Regions from separate parts of the Ruminococcus sp. RTP21359st1_H3_RTP21359_211015 genome, predicted to be linked through region 2. Evidence: predicted binding sites of a transcription regulator. Region 2 holds the regulator's gene; the other holds the start of a gene.

Region 1 (9,435 bases), on a different contig from region 2:
AAAGACAGACTGCTTTCTTATCCTTTTGATAGCATAAAGCCTTTTATCAATATGCTCCGTGAGGCGGCTGACGATAAAAATGTGGTGTCTATAAAAATGACATTGTATCGTGTGGCAAAGCACAGTGAGGTGGTCGAAGCCCTTTGTGAAGCCGCAGAGAACGGCAAGGACGTTCTTGTATTGGTGGAGCTTAAGGCGAGATTTGATGAGGAAAATAATATCGAGTGGTCACGCCGACTTGAAAAGGCTGGCTGTACTGTTATCTATGGTCTGGAGGGCTATAAGGTACATTCAAAGCTTTGCCTTATCACAAAGCGTTCAGGCACAAAGACCGAGTATTATACTCAGATAGGCACTGGAAACTACAACGAGAAAACTTCAAGACTTTATACCGACCTGTCTGTTATGACCTGCGATAAGGACATCGCAAAGGACGCTATAGACGTGTTCAATGCTCTTGCTTCTGACGATACTGTAAAGAGCGTTGACAAGCTTCTTGTTGCGCCGAATTGTCTGCAAAACAAGGTGCTTGATATGATAGACGAGCAGATAGCCATAGCACAATCAGGGGGAGAGGGCTATATAGGCGTGAAGATAAATTCTCTCACTGATAAGAAGATAATCGACAGATTTATCGAAGCTTCAAGAGCAGGCGTTAAGATAGACCTTGTGGTAAGAGGCATATGCTGTCTTATCCCAGGCGTTGAGGGCGAAACCGACAACATCAGGATAATAAGCATTGTAGGACGTTTTCTTGAACATTCCCGTATCTATATGTTTGGCAAGGGCGAGGAAAGAAAGATATATATTGCTTCCGCAGACTTTATGACAAGAAATACCCTCAGACGTGTTGAGGTCGCTACACCTATTCTTGACGAGGATATCAAGTCTCAGATAAGCATGATGTTCGACAAAATGCTTGCAGATAATTGTCAGGCAAGAGAGCTTGACTCTGACGGGGAATATACCCTTGTTTCAGACGGCAAAGAGCCACTCAATTCTCAGGAATTTTTCTATGATCTTGCCTATGAAAGAGCTTCCAAGGCGGAGGTCGAGGATAAATGACAATATTTGCCCTGAAGGGTTCACTTGAAGAAATAACACCGACACAGCTAAGCGAACAAACTTGCTCGGCTGTGTTTATTACCGACTCTGCTCACGCAGAGGAAACTCTCAGAACGGCGAACATAACCTACGAGGGCGTGATATCCCTGCGTGACGTTGTGTTCTGTAAGATAGAATCACAGCCTTTCTGTCTGGCAGGCACGCTTTCTATCCCCAAGCTTCTTGACATAAAGGGAAGCCGACACAGGATACAGTTTTTTATCGACAACAAAAACATGGTGATAATAGACGATGAGGAGTTTTCACTCAGGTTAGTCCAACGCATACAGAGAAGCAGGCATAATCAGGGAGAGAGCAGGGAGCATTTTATCTACAATTTTTTCAGCGAATTTATGCTCCGTGACACCGAGCTTCTTGCGGAACATGAGCAAAAGCTTATGGAGCTTGAGGAGAACGTAAACGATGGCAAGACGGACGATTTTCTTGAAACCATAACGCCTATCAGAAAAGAGCTTCTTATTTTGAGAAGCTACTATGATGAAATAATGGATCTGGGCAGAGAGCTTGAAGAGGACGAGAACGGCTTCTTTGAGAAAAGGCAGAAAAAATATTTCGGCACTATCTCAGACCGTGCCGACAGGCTCATGGGCAGAACTGTACATCTTCTTGAATATGCAACGCAGGTGCGAGACGCTTATCAGTCCCATGTCAATGCTCAGCAGAACAAGAATATGGAGTTTCTTACGGTCATATCCACTATATTTTTCCCTCTGACCCTTATCACGGGCTGGTATGGCATGAACTTTCAGAATATGCCCGAACTTAGAGAGGGGTATCCGGGTGTTATAGCCCTTAGTATAATAGTAGTGATAGTGTGTATAATCTTTTTCAAACGAAAGAAAATGCTTTAAGGCGGACTTTGTTCCGCCTTTTTTTCGTTCTAAAGGTCAGAAATGGCGGTAAATTCATATTTCACCTCTTGAATTTGGATAATAATTGTGCTATAATAACTTTATGTTTGCGAAAAGAGGTGACTTGTCTGAATAAAGAATTACTGCTATTGCTGTTGAAGCTGGCAGCAGGCTGTGTCGTAATAATGACCTTTATCGTCATTGCCTGCCTTATCACTCCAAAAATAGCACGATTTATTGAAAAACGTCACCCTGAGCTTGCCGAAAAGGACGATCCCGAAAGGGTGGACGGTGAGAATACAGGGAATGATCCTGAGAACTATAAGGTACAGGGCATATTTGATAAGTCCCACATTGACGGCTGGGATCCCAACTATAAGATATATAACGAGGATATCTATGCTCTTAATTTTAAAAAGAAAAAGAAGAATGTCAGCAGTGAAGCTGTTAAAAAAGACGACGGCAACAAGAATAATGACAATGCCTGAATGATATAAGAAAGAGGTTTTATAAATGGCTAAGGATAAGAAAATGGTTGATGCGATAACCTCCATGGACGAGGATTTCGCAAAGTGGTATACTGATATATGTATGAAGGCTGAGCTTGTTTCATACACAAGCGTAAAGGGCTGTATGGTAATAAGACCTTACGGCTACGCAATATGGGAGAATATCCAACATATACTTGACACAAAGTTCAAGGAGCTTGGTCATGAAAATGTTTGTATGCCTATGTTTATCCCTGAGAGCCTGCTTCAGAAGGAGAAAGACCACGTTGAGGGCTTTGCTCCTGAGGTAGCTTGGGTAACATACGGCGGAAGTGAAAAGCTTGAAGACAGACTTTGCGTAAGACCAACGTCTGAAACGCTTTTCTGCGAGCATTATGCTAATATAGTTCATTCCTACAGAGATCTTCCCAAGCTTTATAATCAGTGGGTATCTGTTGTACGTTGGGAAAAAACAACAAGACCATTTCTTCGTTCAAGAGAGTTCCTGTGGCAGGAGGGTCATACTATCCACGAGACACCTGAGGAGGCTATCGAGGAGACAGAGAGAATGCTCAACGTATACGCTGATTTCTGCGAGCAGCAGCTTGCTATGCCGGTCGTAAAGGGCAGAAAGACAGAGAGCGACAAGTTCGCAGGTGCAGAAGCAACATACGCTATTGAGGCTCTTATGCACGACGGCAAGGCTTTGCAGGCAGGCACTTCGCATTACTTTGGCGATGGCTTTGCAAAGGCTTTCGATATCACTTATACTGGAAGAGATAATAAGCTTGCACACCCATTCCAGACATCATGGGGCGTTACGACAAGGCTTATCGGTGCAGTTATAATGACACACGGCGACGATAACGGACTTGTTTTGCCACCTGCTGTTGCACCTGTTCAGGTAGTTATCGTACCTATAGCACAGCACAAAGAGGGTGTTCTTGACAAGGCTAACGAGCTTTACAACACGCTTAAAAATGCAGGCATAAGAGTTAAGCTCGACGATTCAGAGCAGTCACCTGGCTGGAAGTTTGCACAGTATGAAATGAAGGGCGTTCCTGTAAGACTTGAAATTGGTCCAAAGGATATTGAGAACGATCAGTGTGTGCTTGTTACAAGACACAACAGAGAAAAGGTATTCTGCAAGCTTGGTGAGCTTGTTGAAACTGTAAATGAAAGACTTCAGGCTGTTCATGATGGCCTTTATGCAAAGGCACTTGAAAACAGAGAAAGACGTACCTATGTTTGCAAGACACTTGACGAGATAACAAAGGCTCTTGAGGAAAAGGGCGACGGCTTTGTTAAGGCAATGTGGTGCGGCGATGAAGCTTGCGAGGATAAGGTAAAGGAACTCACAGGAGTAGGTTCAAGATGTATCCCGTTCGAGCAGGAAGAGATAGCAGATACCTGCGTGTGCTGTGGAAAACCTGCGAAGCATATGGTGCTTTGGGGCAAGGCTTATTAATAGGTTTTTTGGATGAAAAAATATCGGGTGGCTGTCAATTTGTTATTGGCAGTCACCCGTTTTTTGGTTTGTGATTTTTAGCTGTTTGCTTGGACAAGACTCTTTATTATCGGTATGATAAGGCAGAGCATATATACTATAGTGGCAGGGTTTGTAAAGACGTATCTGCGACATTCTTTCGGTGTAAGCACGTTTTTGCTGTCATCAATGATAAGCTTTTTAAGGCTTGTGAAAAGCACCATAAAGCCCGCCAGACCTATGACTATCTCAGCAACGCTCATGAAGGTTTCATAGTGTTCAAGCCCTATCGCATCAGATATGGACGAGAAGTTTGCAAGCAGATTGTTTAGACAGTGTATTATAACTGTTGGCAGTATCGAGCCGCACTTTGCGGCGATAATAGCGTAAACAAGTCCTGTGCCGAATGCCGAAGCCGCCTGAGGGATATTTCCATGCATAAGTCCGAATGCAAGTGCCGAGAAAAGCACCGCCGCACCCCTTCCGTATGGGCTTAGAGCCGTGAGGATCGCTCCACGGTAGATAAATTCCTCCACGATAGGGGCTATTATCACAACGTATGAGAACTGCACTATTACTGCAATGGCAGAGGGCTGATGAATGGAAAAATCGCTTGTGGGAACTGTCACTCCGTTTTGACCAAGTATACCCGTGAGGATAGATATGAGCTGTGACAGCAGAATGTTTATCACAAAGCAGGCTGAAAACCATTTTAACCCTTTTACTGCCGTGCCTTTTTTCGGCTTTATGAAGCTTGATTCTCGTTTTCGGAAAAGTATAGCAAAAACTATCCCAAAAACAAGCACGCTCATAAGAGTAATAAACAAATTTGCCGTCATGGAAAAAGTAGTTGAGCTTATAAAAGCGGTCTGCTTTTTCAGATAGCTGAGAACTGCCGAGTAGCTAAGAGTGAATTTTCCTGAGTGATAAGTGTATGCAACGTAAAAGAATAACACTGCGAATATCCTGTTTAGCATGTTGTATAAAATGAGCAGAAGTGAAATTTTCACGCAATCTATAGTAAGAAGTTTCTTTTCCTGCTGTTTTTCAGGGGTCAGCAGAGAAACAGACTTTTTGGTAGTCAAATATTATTCCTCCCTTGTTCGGTCTTATCTATATATTATAACACACAACATGGTGCTTTTGCAAATGGTATTTTGTCAGGTATGTGATGAAATGTTATGGATTTGTAAATAAATAAGAGAAATTTTGTGATAACTATTGCATTTTATCAACCTTGTTGTATAATATAATTAGCACTCAAATAGATAGAGTGCTAATTATATGGAACAGTATTCAAAGAAAGTAAAATATTATTAAGGAAAGGTCGAGATTTTATGCAGACAAAAGAATTTAAGGCAGAATCCAAAAGACTGCTTGATATGATGATCAATTCGATCTACACTCATAAGGAGATTTTTCTCAGAGAGATAATCTCAAATGCAAGCGACGCTATTGATAAGCTGTATTTCAAGTCCTTGACAGACACTTCTGTGGGAATGAAAAAGAGCGACTTCGCTATCAATATCGCTATCGACAAGGAAAACAGAACGCTTACAGTTTCTGATAACGGCATCGGTATGACCGAGGAAGATCTTGAAAACAACCTTGGTACTATCGCAAACTCAGGCTCGTTCGCTTTCAAGAAAGACAATGACCTTGGGGACGATGTTGATATCATCGGTCAGTTCGGTGTAGGCTTCTATTCTACTTTTATGGTAGCAAAGGAAGTTACCGTTGTAACAAAGGCTTTTGGCAGCGATCAGGCTTATAAGTGGACATCTGACGGTGTTGAGGGCTACACAATAGAAGAGTGTGACAAGCCTGACGGCGTCGGCACAACTATCACACTTAAACTCAAGGACGATACTGATGACGAGAAGTATTCAACATATCTTGATCAGTATCAGATACAGTCGCTTGTAAAGAAATATTCTGACTACATCAGATTCCCTATCAGAATGGAAGTCGAGCATACTCATTATAATGAGGAGGGTAAAGAGCCTGAGGTACACAAGGCTATCGAAACTCTTAACAGCATGACCCCTATCTGGAAGAAGAACAAGAGCGAGCTAAAGGACGAGGATTACAACAACTTCTATATGGAGAAGTTCGGCGACTATGAGCCACCTGTTGCACATATCCATTCAAAGAACGAGGGCGTTGCAACATATGACGCACTGCTTTATATACCTGCCCGTGCGCCTTTTGACTATTACTCAAAGGACTATGAAAAGGGACTCCAGCTTTATTCAAGCGGTGTAATGATAATGGAAAAGTGTGCAGACCTGCTTCCTGACTGGTTCAGCTTTGTAAAGGGCGTTGTTGACTCTGAGGATCTCTCACTGAACATCTCCCGTGAGCTTTTACAGCAGGACAGACAGCTCAAGATAATCGCAAAGAACCTTGAAAAGTCCATAAAAAACGAGCTTGCAAAGCTTCTGAAAAACGACCGTGAGAAGTATGAGAAGTTCTACAGCGTATTCGGGCTTCAGTTTAAGTTTGGCATTTATCAGTCATACGGCGCTGCAAACGAAACTCTGAAAGATCTCCTTATGTTCCCGTCCTCATTTGACGGCAAGAACGTTACACTCAAAGAGTATGTTTCAAGAATGAAAGAAGATCAGAAAGAGATCTATTATGCCTGCGGCGAAACAAAGGAAAGGATCGAAATGCTCCCTCAGCTTGAAAAGATCAAGGATAAGGGTTATGAAGTTCTTTACTTTACACAGGACGTTGACGAGTTCGCTATCAAGGTGATGATAAACTATGACGGCAAGCCTTTCAAGTCCATAAGCGATGCTGATCTCGACCTTGACACAGAGGAAGAAAAGGAAGAGGCTAAAAAGCTTGACGAAGAGAACAAGGATATGTTCACTTTCATGCAGGAAGCTATCGCCGACAAGGTAAAGACTGTCCGTCTTTCAAAGAAGCTTAAAACTCACCCTGTTTGTCTTTCATCAGACGGCAGCATAACTATCGAAATGGAGAAGGTCCTCAACGCTATGCCTCAGAATGACGGCAATAAGGTAAAGGCTGAAAAGGCACTGGAGATAAATCCAAATCACCCTATCTTTGAGAAGCTGAAAGACCTCTATGCTAACGATAAGGACAAGCTGAAAGACTATGCAAAGCTTCTTTACGATCAGGCTTTGCTTATCGAGGGAATGTCTATCGACAACCCTGTTGAGTTTGCAAACCTTGTTTGCGAGCTTATGACAAAGTAATAAAGCTATATAGATACTCTCTTAACATACCGAAAGCCGTGGGAACAGCAGTGTTTCCACGGCTTTTTTGTGCTTTTCAGGCTGATAATTGTAGGTTTTATACAAAACAAAATAAGTTTATTTGTTAAAAAAACAGATTCAGAAAACAAATTTTATGTATGCTGTTGACAAATAAATGTAGGTATGTTAATATAATTATAGTGAAATTGATACATAACATCTTTTATTGGAGTGTTACCTTTCATTTATAGACTGGGCATGACCAACTTTGTACGGACATATTGTGTGAGTTCGTATTAAGGTTGGTTTTTTTGATTTTATAGGGGGATTTTTAATGAAAATAATCAAGGTGATAAATAATAACACCGTAAGCGTCATAGACGATAAAGGAAAAGAGCAGATAATCTCAGGCAAGGGAATAGGCTTTGGAAAAAAATACGGCGACGAGCCTGACAAGGATAAAATACAGAAAATGTATCTTGTTACAGACTCAGAGCTTAGAAAAAGGCTTATCGAGTGTCTGACCGAGATACCATATGAGCATATAAAGCTTACGGCAGATCTTGTGGACTATATTTCTTCACATATCGACGGACAGCTAAACGAGTCGCTTATAATAACACTTTCAGACCACATCTCATTTGCCATTGAAAGAAAAAAGCAGGGACTTGAATTTGAAAACCCGCTTATGGACGCCATAAGCGACTGCTTCCCGAAGGAGCTTGCTCTTGGAAGATATTGCGTGGCGGAGATATATCAGCGTTTGGGCGTTGAGCTGAGGGGTGATGAAGCGGGCTTTATCGCAATGCACATAATAAACGCAAGGCTGGGCACAAAAATGGAACAGATACAGGATATCACTAAAATGGTGAACAGTTGTGCTGAGATAGCGGACGCTTGTCTGTCAGGAAAGATAAATAAAACGTCAGTGGCATATGAAAGATTCCTTGTGCATTTAAAATATCTTGCGAAAAGACTCTTCAAATCTCAGGAGCTTCCTAATGTTCTCAGCAGGGACGAGGAGTTCGCTGATATCATAAAAAAGAAATTCAAAAAGCAGTATAAATGCGCAAAGCATATGCAGGATCATATTTTGAAGAATTATGCTAAAACTATATCGGAAGATGAAATGATAACTCTTACTATTCATCTGAAAAAAATAAGCGGATAGGCATTGTTGCCACAGCTTATATATAATGTATTCGCTGCGGTATTATCATTAACGGTACCATAATGATAATTCGACTGAGATATAATTTTTTTGGAGGATATTATTATTATGAAGGATAAAATTTTCGGCGTATTGCAGCGTGTGGGACGCTCTTTCATGCTCCCTATCGCATTGCTGCCGGTGGCGGGTCTGCTTCTTGGAATAGGCAGCTCTTTCACCAACGCCACAACTATCGAAACCTATCATCTTGGCAAATTCATCTATGAGGGCGGTGTGCTTTACACTATACTCGACATAATGAGCAAAACGGGAAGCGCCGTTTTCGATAACCTTGCGCTTCTGTTTGCAATGGGCGTTGCTATCGGAATGGCAAAGAAGGAAAAAGAAGTCGCAGCCCTTTCGGGTGCTATCGCCTATATCGTAATGAACACCACAATCAGCGCACTTATCACCGCAAAGGGCGGCGTTGAGGCAATGGCAGAAAACTCCACAACGTCAGTGCTTGGTATCACCACGCTGCAAATGGGCGTTTTCGGCGGTATCCTTGTAGGACTTGGCGTTGCGGCACTGCACAACAAGTTCTATAAAACAGAACTTCCGCAGGTGCTCTCATTCTTCGGCGGAACAAGATTTGTTCCTATCGTTTCAACTGTCACATACCTTATCGTTGGTATCATAATGTTCTATCTGTGGCCTATCGTACAGCTTGGTATCTCAAAGCTTGGCGTGCTCGTTCTCAACTCAGGCTATGCAGGCACATGGATATACGGAATACTTGAACGTGCTCTTATCCCATTCGGACTTCATCACGTTTTCTATATGCCTTTCTGGCAGACAGAGCTTGGCGGCTCGATGATGATAGACGGCAACATGGTAGCAGGCGCACAGAACATCTTCTTTGCAGAGCTTGCTTCAAAGTCAACAGAAGTTTTCTCAGTATCGGCAACAAGATTTATGGCAGGAAAATTCCCGTTCATGATATTTGGTCTTCCTGCTGCAGCATTTGCAATGTACAAAACTGCCCGTCCTGAAAAGAAAAAGGTAGTAGGAAGCTTGCTTCTGTCAGCGGCTCTTACTTCAATGATAA
Region 2 (9,435 bases):
GATAGAGAAGAGGGAATATGACGGTCATGATGAAAACAAACGGGGACATATCTTTCACGTCGGCGGAGTGGGCAGCCCAATCTATAAGAGGATAGAAGCAGGCGTCGAGAAGCTTATAGGCAGGCATGAAGTTGAACGAACCGCTGAATTTTGATATCATCAGCAGTATCATTGTTATGTAGCATGGTATGCTTGCAATAAGACCAAGTGTGAAGCCATAGTTAGGGCAATCCTTTTCACCGTGGAATGTGACCTTATTTCTGGCTTCCTCTCCCTGTTTCAGACCAAAGTCAGCCATAAGGCAGACCACTGTGAGAAGTCCTGTAAGACCGAAAATTATATTTGCCAATGCTCCGAAAGGCTTTGCAACTGCGATAAAAAAGAGAAATACGAAAATTCCGAAGAACTCTGTTTCCACCCATTTCAGCAGTGCGGTGAGTATAGCTTTTTGTTTGTTGTATTTTTCCATTTTAATACTCCCGATAAAAATAGTATAAGATGATTATACCACGTTATCGTGATATTTTCAACTGTTATGCAGATTTTTCATCTGATAATCACAAAAGCCTCGGGCAGAATAATAACATAAAAAGGAGAGTGATAGCCATGAAAAAGCGTGACAAGAGCCGTTTCCCGCAGGCTTCAGACGGAACGAAGGTATACAAGCCCCATGACGTTATCTCGGCAGATCAGGAATATGTTGTGACGGACAACTACACTGCGCCAAACGGCAGAGTATACAATCGTCAGGAGCAGAATGCAGGCTGGGCGAGAAAATGGGTAGACGAGAACGAAAAGTAGCCGTTGAAAAACCTCCGCAGGTGTGATATAATTACAGTATATCATGATCTGTGGGGGTATTTTTATGAAAAAGACAGCATTGGTAACAGGTGGCTCTGGTGGGATAGGCTCGGAGATATGCAGGGCGCTTGCTGAGGACGGCTGGCAGGTGGCTGTATGCTACAAGAATGGCAGGGCGGCGGCGGAAGCTTTGGTATCTGAGCTTAAAGAGCGTGGCTTATGTGCAGAGGTTTTTTACTGCGACATTGGCGACAAGGACAGTATAGATAAATGCGTGGCGGAAGTCAGGGACAGTTTGGGCTTTGTTACGCTTCTTGTAAACAACGCAGGCACAGCGGATATAGAGCTTTTCACTGACATGACTGACGAGAAGCTATGCGAGATGATGAACGTTAATCTGCTTGGCGTAATGCGTATGAGCAGGGCGGTGCTTCCTGAGATGATAAGGGAACACAGTGGAAATGTGATAAATATAACCTCCGTATGGGGCGAAAAGGGAGCTTCCTGCGAGGTTGCATACTCGGCGGCAAAGGCTGGGCTTATAGGATTTACGAAGGCGTTGGCGAGGGAAGTTGCTATAAGCGGTATAAGGGTGAACTGCGTATCCTGCGGAATGATAGACACGAAAATGAACGGCGAGCTGACGGAGGAAGATGTTCGTGTGATAGTTGATGACATACCGGCAGGCAGGATAGGCAAGCCGAGAGATGTGGCGAATGTTGTGCGTTTTCTCAGTGGAGAGGGAGCAGATTACATTCACGGGCAGGTCGTCAGAGTGGACGGGTGCTGGATATAGGTCACTCGCCGTGACGGGCATTTTACGCTGCAATTTGTGATATGATGTAATTTTGCACCGCTTTTTGAAATGTGTAGGGGAGCGATGCTGTGGTTGCCATATCCTTGATGCCAAATTATTTTGGGGTGACATTGTGTGATATTTTTCAACAATTCAACGGGCGAGAAATATCGGGCTGTCGCATTTCGGTGAAACCGAAATTGAGCCAAGCCCCTACAATTCTGAATTTTTACAAGTTCTGAGAACGGGCGAACGATGTTCGCCCCTACAGATTATTCGGGCAGGTTTGTTGTGCCGCAAAGTCGCTTCGCTCGGTGCTTTATTTTTACCTCATGCTTGTGTACAACTTTGGTCAGCTATGCTAATTCCTCATTCCTCATTCCTCATTAAGCGTGTATACTCTCCGCACACATCTGCATATACTAAGTTAAAACATTTCTCCCCATCAGGACAAGGAGGTCAGTATATGGATTATCTTATGCTTGTGGATAAATTCAATCCCATAGATATGGGATTTTATGATCGTGTGGAGTTGACAGAGGTGAACGGCAAGTTTATGGAATCTCAGGCAGGAAACAGGCTCAGGCTTCTGCTCAAAAAGGCGGAAGCTGACGGCATAAAGCTGAAAATTATTTCCGCCTATCGCTCTTTTGAATATCAGCAGATGCTTTGGGAGCGTGAAGTATCTCACGAAATGTGGGGCGGTCTGAGTTATGAAAAGGCTGTGGAAAAGGTGGGCAGAACTCTCGCTCTCCCCGGGTCAAGCGAACACAACACCGGGCTTGCTGTGGATCTCGGCAGAGAGGGTGACAATGATGTGAGCGACGATTTTTACAAGACGCCTGAATCTCGGTGGCTTTGTGCAAATGCCGCAGATTTCGGCTTTATCCTTCGTTATCCTCGCCTTAAAGAGCAGATGACCGGCATTGATTTTGAGCCGTGGCATTATCGTTATGTGGGCGTTGAAGCCGCTCGTATCATTGCCGCAGGCGGGCTTTGCCTTGAGGAATTTCTGCACTTTTACTCGGAAAAATATATCTGAAAATCCTGTGAAAATAATTGACAGAAAGAGCATTGTGTAGTATAATTATAACAAAGCTATGAGCGATAGCCGCAAGTTTTTGTATGCTATTGCGAAAGAAAGGAAGTTTTGTTATGTCAAACTATTCAAGAAAAAAGTCGTTCTGGACTTTAATGGGTGCGATGATACTTGTTGTTGCGTCAACTGCGCTTTTTGTATACAAATATTTTGAGGATAAGGAGCATGCCGAAAAGTGGAAAGACTATGAGGAGTGCGGTATACAGTAAATAACAGACAGCTTTAAAGGCACTGCTTTTTGTGAGCAGTGCCTTTGTATATCAACACAATTCATTGATGTAAAGTTTATCGAAATCGCTGAAAAAGCGTGCTTGCACTTGAAATGCGGTTTGAAATGTGATATAATAGTCGTAATGACCTGATGACAAACTTGTTCTAGGGAGGGACGTTATAATGCAGATAAGAGAATCAGCTGAAAATTATCTCGAAACGATACTTATTCTCAGCCAGCGCAAGGGCAAAGGCGAGGTAAGAAGCATAGATATAGTAAACGAACTTGAGTTTTCAAAGCCGAGCGTAAGTGTGGCAATGAAAAATCTCCGTGAGAACGGCTATATAACTGTCGACAAGGACGGTTATATTCGTTTGACAGACAAGGGCTTGGAGATAGCCGAGAAAATGTATGAGCGTCATACGTTGCTTTCACAGTGGCTCATAAAGCTTGGTGTTGACGAGAAAGTTGCAGTAGAGGACGCTTGCCGTATGGAACACGTTATCAGTGCGGAGTCCTTTGCGGCTATCAAAAAGCACACAGGTATGGCTTGATAAGATGATAATTGCCGTGGGTCTTCCTGCGGCATTTTTTTGCAAACAAAAAGGAGAACAGCCTTGTGCCGTTCTCCTTTTTTTTGGTTATTTGAATTTGTCTTTGAGCTTGTCAAAGAATGTTTTGCGCTTTGCGTAGTTCTTTTCACCGAGGGACTTTTCGTAGTCACGGAGCTTTTCTTTCTGCTCTTTGGTCAGATTGCGTGGAACTTCAACTGTTACACGAACGTAGTGGTCGCCGTGGTCGTTTCTGTTCACCTTCTTTATGCCCTTGCCTCTCAGGCGGAACACTGTGCCGGTCTGTGTACCCTCTGGCACTGTGTATTTTACCTTGCCGTCAACTGTAGGAACTGTTATCTCGTCACCGAGAGTAGCCTGTGCATAAGTAAGCGGTATCTCTGTCCACACGTCATAGCCGTCACGCTCGAAAATAGGGTCAGGTCGAACTGTAATGTTGATGTGCAGGTCGCCGTTAGGACCTCCGTTTATACCGCAGTTGCCCTCACCGCCTACTCTAAGTGTCTGACCATCGTCGATGCCAGCAGGAACGTTTATCTCCTTTTCAGATACTTTCTTTACTCTGCCCTGACCGTTGCAGGTATGACAAGGGTTGTCGATTATCTGACCCTTACCGCCACAGCGACTGCAAGTCGTGGTCTGAGCGATGTTTCCGAAAGGCGTTCTCTGTGTTATCCTTACTGTACCAGTGCCGTGGCAGTCAGGACAGGTCTTAGGCGAAGAACCTGCGGCTGCGCCTGTGCCGTGACAATCAGGACACTTTTCGGCTCTGTTTATGCGAAGTTTCACAGTCTTGCCCTTGCAGGCTTCCATGAAGTCAAGAACAACGTTCGCTCTTATATCCTCGCCGCGTCTTGGTGCGTTAGGGTTAGCAGAACGTCCGCCACCGAAGCCACCGCCAAATCCACCGAAAATGGAATCGAAAATATCGCCCATATCGCCAAATCCGCCGAAGCCTCCTGCACCTGCTCCACCGCCTGCACCGTAGTTCGGGTCTACGCCTGCGTGACCAAACTGGTCATATCTTGCTCTTTTATCTTTATCTGAAAGCACCTCATAAGCTTCATTTACTTCCTTGAACTTCTCCTCGCACTCTTTGTCGCCAGGGTGAAGGTCAGGGTGATACTGCTTTGCAAGCTTACGGAATGCCTTTTTTAATTCATCGTCTGTGGCAGTTTTAGAAACGCCAAGCACTTCATAGTAATCTCTTTTTTCAGCCATATAAACGCCCATGCTCTGTAAGCTGCAGATCGTGAAAGTCTTGGGGCATGGGCTTGCCTCCTTTTTGTAAGTATAGTCCTTTCACGCTTTTCACACAGCCTTTTAATACGGCAATAGCCCCTGCTCGAAAAATCGGAGCAGAGGCAGCCGTTATGATTTATTCTGCGTCAGTAAATTCAGCGTCTATAACGTCGTCGCCACCGTTGTTTGAAGCGCCGCCGTTGCTGCCGCCATTTGCTCCGCCCATGTTGTTAGGGTCAAAGCCTGCGGCACCGCCTGCTGCCTGCTGTGCCTGTGCAGCCTGCTGATATACCTTAGTTGCAACGCCCTGGAATGTTTCCTCAAGCTCCTTGTGCTTAGCCTTGATAGCCTCGATATCAGTACCCTTGAGGGCTTCCTTAAGAGCGTCTATCTTAGCCTGACAAGCTGACTTGTCAGCAGCGTCTACCTTGTCGCCGAACTCGCCCAGTGACTTTTCAGCCTGGAAGCAAAGCTGGTCAGCAGCGTTTCTAGCGTCAACGTCCTCTTTCTTCTTAGCGTCCTCTGCTGCATATGCCTCAGCTTCCTTGACAGCCTTATCTATATCGTCCTTAGACATATTTGTTGAAGAAGTGATCGTGATGTTCTGCTCCTTGCCTGTGCCAAGATCCTTAGCGGAAACGTGTACGATACCGTTAGCGTCGATATCGAATGTTACCTCGATCTGTGGAACGCCTCTTGGAGCTGGAGCGATTCCGTCAAGTCTGAACATACCGAGCTGTTTGTTGTCCTTTGCGAACTCACGCTCACCCTGAAGTACGTTGATATCAACGGCTGACTGATTATCAGCGGCAGTTGAGAATATCTGTGACTTCTTTGTAGGTATAGTTGTGTTTCTCTCGATGATCTTTGTGCAGATACCGCCCATTGTTTCAAGACCAAGTGACAGTGGAGTTACATCGAGGAGGAGCAGACCGTCCTTAACGTCGCCTGCGAGAACGCCGCCCTGATATGCAGCGCCAAGTGCTACGCACTCATCTGGGTTGATGCCCTTGAATGGCTCTTTGCCAAGGAATTTCTTAACAGCTTCCTGAACGGCTGGTATTCTTGAAGAACCGCCGACCATAAGGACTTTCTGAAGCTCGTTAGCTGACAGACCTGAGTCTGAAAGTGCCTGACGAACTGGTCCCATTGTTGACTCAACAAGGTCTGCTGTCATTTCGTTGAACTTAGCCTGTGTAAGTGTCATTTCAAGATGCTTTGGACCTGTAGCGTCTGCTGTGATGAATGGGAGAGAGATAGTTGATGAAGCAGTAGAAGAAAGCTCTATCTTAGCCTTCTCAGCAGCTTCCTTGAGTCTCTGCATTGCCATTTTATCACCTGAGAGGTCAACGCCCTCAGTCTTCTTGAACTCTGCGATCATCCAGTCGATAATTCTCTGGTCGAAGTCGTCGCCGCCCAGGTGGTTGTTACCTGCTGTGGCAAGAACTTCTGTAACACCGTCGCCCATTTCGATGATAGATACATCGAATGTACCGCCGCCCAGGTCGTAAACCATGACCTTCTGATCCTCTTCCTTATCGATACCGTAAGAAAGTGCAGCGGCTGTTGGCTCATTGATGATTCTCTTTACTGTCAGACCTGCGATCTGACCTGCGTCCTTAGTAGCCTGTCTTTGTGCGTCTGTGAAGTATGCAGGAACTGTGATAACAGCCTCTGTTACCTTTTCGCCCAGATAAGCCTCAGCGTCAGCTTTCAGCTTCTGGAGTATCATAGCTGAAATTTCCTGTGGAGTGTAATCCTTGCCGCCCATGTGAGCCTTGTAGTCAGAGCCCATATGTCTCTTGATAGAAATTACAGTGTTGTCATAGTTTGTAACAGCCTGTCTTTTTGCTACCTGACCGATAAGTCTGTCGCCGTTCTTTGAAACGCCAACTACCGACGGAGTTGTTCTTGCACCCTCGCTGTTAGGGATAACAACGGCTTCGCCGCCCTCCATAACTGCTACACAAGAGTTTGTTGTACCTAAATCTATACCGATGATTTTGCTCATAAGATCAAGTCCTTTCAAAATTTACTTAATTTATATCAAGACCTTAAGTCCCGATGTCTTTGTTTATGGGTTTGCTACTATTACCATAGCGTGTCTTATTACCTTGCCGCCTATGGTGTAGCCGTTTTGAAGCACCTGCGCCACAATATTTTCACCCAGGTCAGGGTCGTCAACTGTGCTTACCGCTGTTGCAACGTTTGGGTCAAATTCCTTGCCCGCAAGCTCCATGACCTCAACGTTGAGCTTTTTCAGAGCGTCGCTGAACTGATTGAAGATCATTTCAACACCCTGTTTATAAACTGCGTCCTGAGTTTCTGTGCCTAACGCTCTTTCAAAGTTGTCAAACACCGGCAGGAAGCCGTTTATCACATTTCCCTTTGCTGTGTCTGTAAGCTCCAGTCTTTCCTTTGCGCTTCTTTTTCTGAAGTTATCATATTCAGCCATAAGTCTGAGATACTTGTCATTTGCTTCGGCAAGCTCTTTTTTCAGCTTTTCTGTTTCGCTCTCCTCCGCCTTTTTCTCTGTATCCTCAGTGGCATTTTCTGCGGTATCCGCCGCTTCTTTTACTTCTTCGCTTTCAGCAGAGGTGTTTTCCTCTTTTTCAAGCTCGGTGTCCTTTTCAGTTTCCTTACTCAATTTACGCCGCCTGCCTTTCTTTTTATTCGTTTTCGTCATCTTCTTTGTTTTGCTCTTGTGGCTTTTCGGATATCATTTCCGATATCTTTCCTGTGAAATACTCGAGATATGGGATAAACTTCGCATAGTCGAGTCTCATAGGACCTATAAGCCCCAGCGCACCTGCTGTTTTGCCGTCCTTTGAGAACGGAGCTGTTATAATAGAGGAGTTGTGGATAACAAACCCGTCACGCTCAGGGGAGAACATAACGTGAAGCCCTGAGAACGTTTCGTCAATAAATCCTTTAAGCTCCTTCTGATTATCGAGAAAGCTTATTATCTCATTCTGGTTGAAGTCCTTGCAGGTGAGAAGATTACTCTGACCTTTGATAGACACGCTGCTCATTTCCTTTGTCATCTTCATGATCTCGGAAACAAGCGGTGAAAGGGTCATCATGTACGTTCCCATTGCTTCTGTGAGCTTTTCAAGATAAGCGTCCGAAAGACTGTCGATAGGCACACCGTTGAGATTTTCCTTTACGAAGTTATCAAAAAACTCAAGCTGATCCTGACTGAGGTCGAACTCCAATCGGCAAACCTTATTCTTAATAGAGCCGTTGGACGTTATCATCAAAATAACGTACATTCTCTTTCCTGTAGGTATTACCTCTACCTTTGAGATAAGCGAGAACTTTGGCGTTGCGTTTGCGACCACCGCCGCACATTTCGTAAGATCCGCCAATGCCATTGAAGCCTTGTTCACAAGGTCTTCCTCTGTGACATATTCCTGCGGTATCATTGAATCCAGCATCTTCTTTTCATTTGCTGTAAGCTGGTTTTGCTCCATGAGCTGGTCAACATAAAGCCTGTAGCCCTTATATGTTGGTATTCTGCCTGCGGAGGTGTGTGGCTGTTCGAGATAGCCTTGCTTCTCAAGCTCTGCCATTTCATTTCTTATGGTCGCTGAGGACGCTTTGACGTGAGCCATTATCGCCTTTGAGCCTACAGGCTCGCCTGTTACGATATATTCATTGACTACCGCTGAAAGTATTTTCAGCTTGCGGTCGTCCATTTGCTCACCACCCGTTCTTCTTGTTAGCACTTATTGCATTTAAGTGTTAGCACTCTTTCTTCTCGAGTGCTAAGTATAGTTTATACCCTTTTGACGATTTTGTCAAGGGGTTTAAGACTATTTTTCTCACAAATTTTAAAAATATTTGAATTTCTTTTCCGTCATATTGCACAACGCTTTGCTGAAAATGCAAAAAAACGGGCAGACCGCAGTGGTCTGTCCGCCCGATGTTGGAAAAAGATCAGATAAAATTATTCTTTTGTATAAGCAGAAAGATCAGGAACAGCAAGCAGGCTGTCGTCTGCTTCGCCCATGGAATCTACAGTGAAGTAAACTGCACTTGATTCGTCAGCACCCTCTGGGAGCAGAACTACCTGCTTAAGGTCATATGTAGCGCCGTCAAAGCCGTAAACTATCTGACCCTCACCGCCTGAAACACTGCTGTCGAGGTTATAATACTCGTGAACAACGTTTGTTGTTGTGTCAATATATGCGTGGTCGAAATCGAGTGTCGCTCCGAAAAGTATGTCGGCTGCCTTCAACTCGTTTTCGTCAAAGTCCTCGATACTGTAGGTGGTCGTGCCTTCTGAAACGTTGTAAAGCTTTCCGTCGCCAGGGCAAACTGTGTATGACTTCATGCCCTGAACTGTGAGTGCCTGATAAGCCTTGCCGTCCTTTATGCAGATAGTATACTTTGTGCCGTTGTTTGACATCTGACCTGTAAGGTTAGCAAGATAGTTGCCCTCATACTTGTCTTTCATCTGCTCGAAAGCTCTGAAATCGCCGTCAACGTCATAATCTGTTGTGCCAACATTTGTGACAGCACTTTCGTCTGCTGTGCTTTCAGCAGGAGCAGCTGATTCTGCGGCAGCCGTTGTTGTAGTAGTTGTTTCAGCCTTTGAAGAGCTTGCAGTATCGCTCCCAGTGCAGCCTGCCATTGCTGTACACATTGCCAAAGCTGCAATAATAGTTACCATTTTCTTGTTCATAATATTTTGCCTCCGAAAAATGACAAG

Evidence for each region. Region 2 encodes HrcA, which represses chaperone genes, less so after heat shock. Its sites were predicted from a motif close to TGTTAGCACTCNNNNNNNNNGAGTGCTAACA; they were not measured.
Region 1: a site for HrcA is predicted at 5,202-5,232, ahead of htpG (molecular chaperone HtpG). Genes of this name have one in related genera too.

What each region holds. Positions count from the first base shown of each region.
Region 1 is NZ_JBDGDD010000012.1:56,453-65,887, forward strand. It holds gene ppk1 (polyphosphate kinase 1) at 1-1,065, shown strand, start outside; gene AB5Z01_RS06785 (CorA family divalent cation transporter) at 1,062-1,976, shown strand; gene AB5Z01_RS06790 (hypothetical protein) at 2,126-2,464, shown strand; gene proS (proline--tRNA ligase) at 2,490-3,932, shown strand; gene AB5Z01_RS06800 (CPBP family intramembrane glutamic endopeptidase) at 4,010-5,035, opposite strand; gene htpG (molecular chaperone HtpG) at 5,288-7,177, shown strand; gene AB5Z01_RS06810 (PRD domain-containing protein) at 7,512-8,348, shown strand; gene AB5Z01_RS06815 (PTS transporter subunit IIABC) at 8,457-9,435, shown strand, end outside.
Region 2 is NZ_JBDGDD010000001.1:54,912-64,346, forward strand. It holds gene AB5Z01_RS00235 (hypothetical protein) at 1-469, opposite strand, end outside; gene AB5Z01_RS00240 (hypothetical protein) at 607-801, shown strand; gene fabG (3-oxoacyl-ACP reductase FabG) at 866-1,597, shown strand; gene AB5Z01_RS00250 (M15 family metallopeptidase) at 2,064-2,639, shown strand; gene AB5Z01_RS00255 (hypothetical protein) at 2,753-2,905, shown strand; gene AB5Z01_RS00260 (metal-dependent transcriptional regulator) at 3,090-3,461, shown strand; gene dnaJ (molecular chaperone DnaJ) at 3,549-4,700, opposite strand; gene dnaK (molecular chaperone DnaK) at 4,858-6,732, opposite strand; gene grpE (nucleotide exchange factor GrpE) at 6,796-7,368, opposite strand; gene hrcA (heat-inducible transcriptional repressor HrcA) at 7,391-8,419, opposite strand; gene AB5Z01_RS00285 (hypothetical protein) at 8,671-9,408, opposite strand.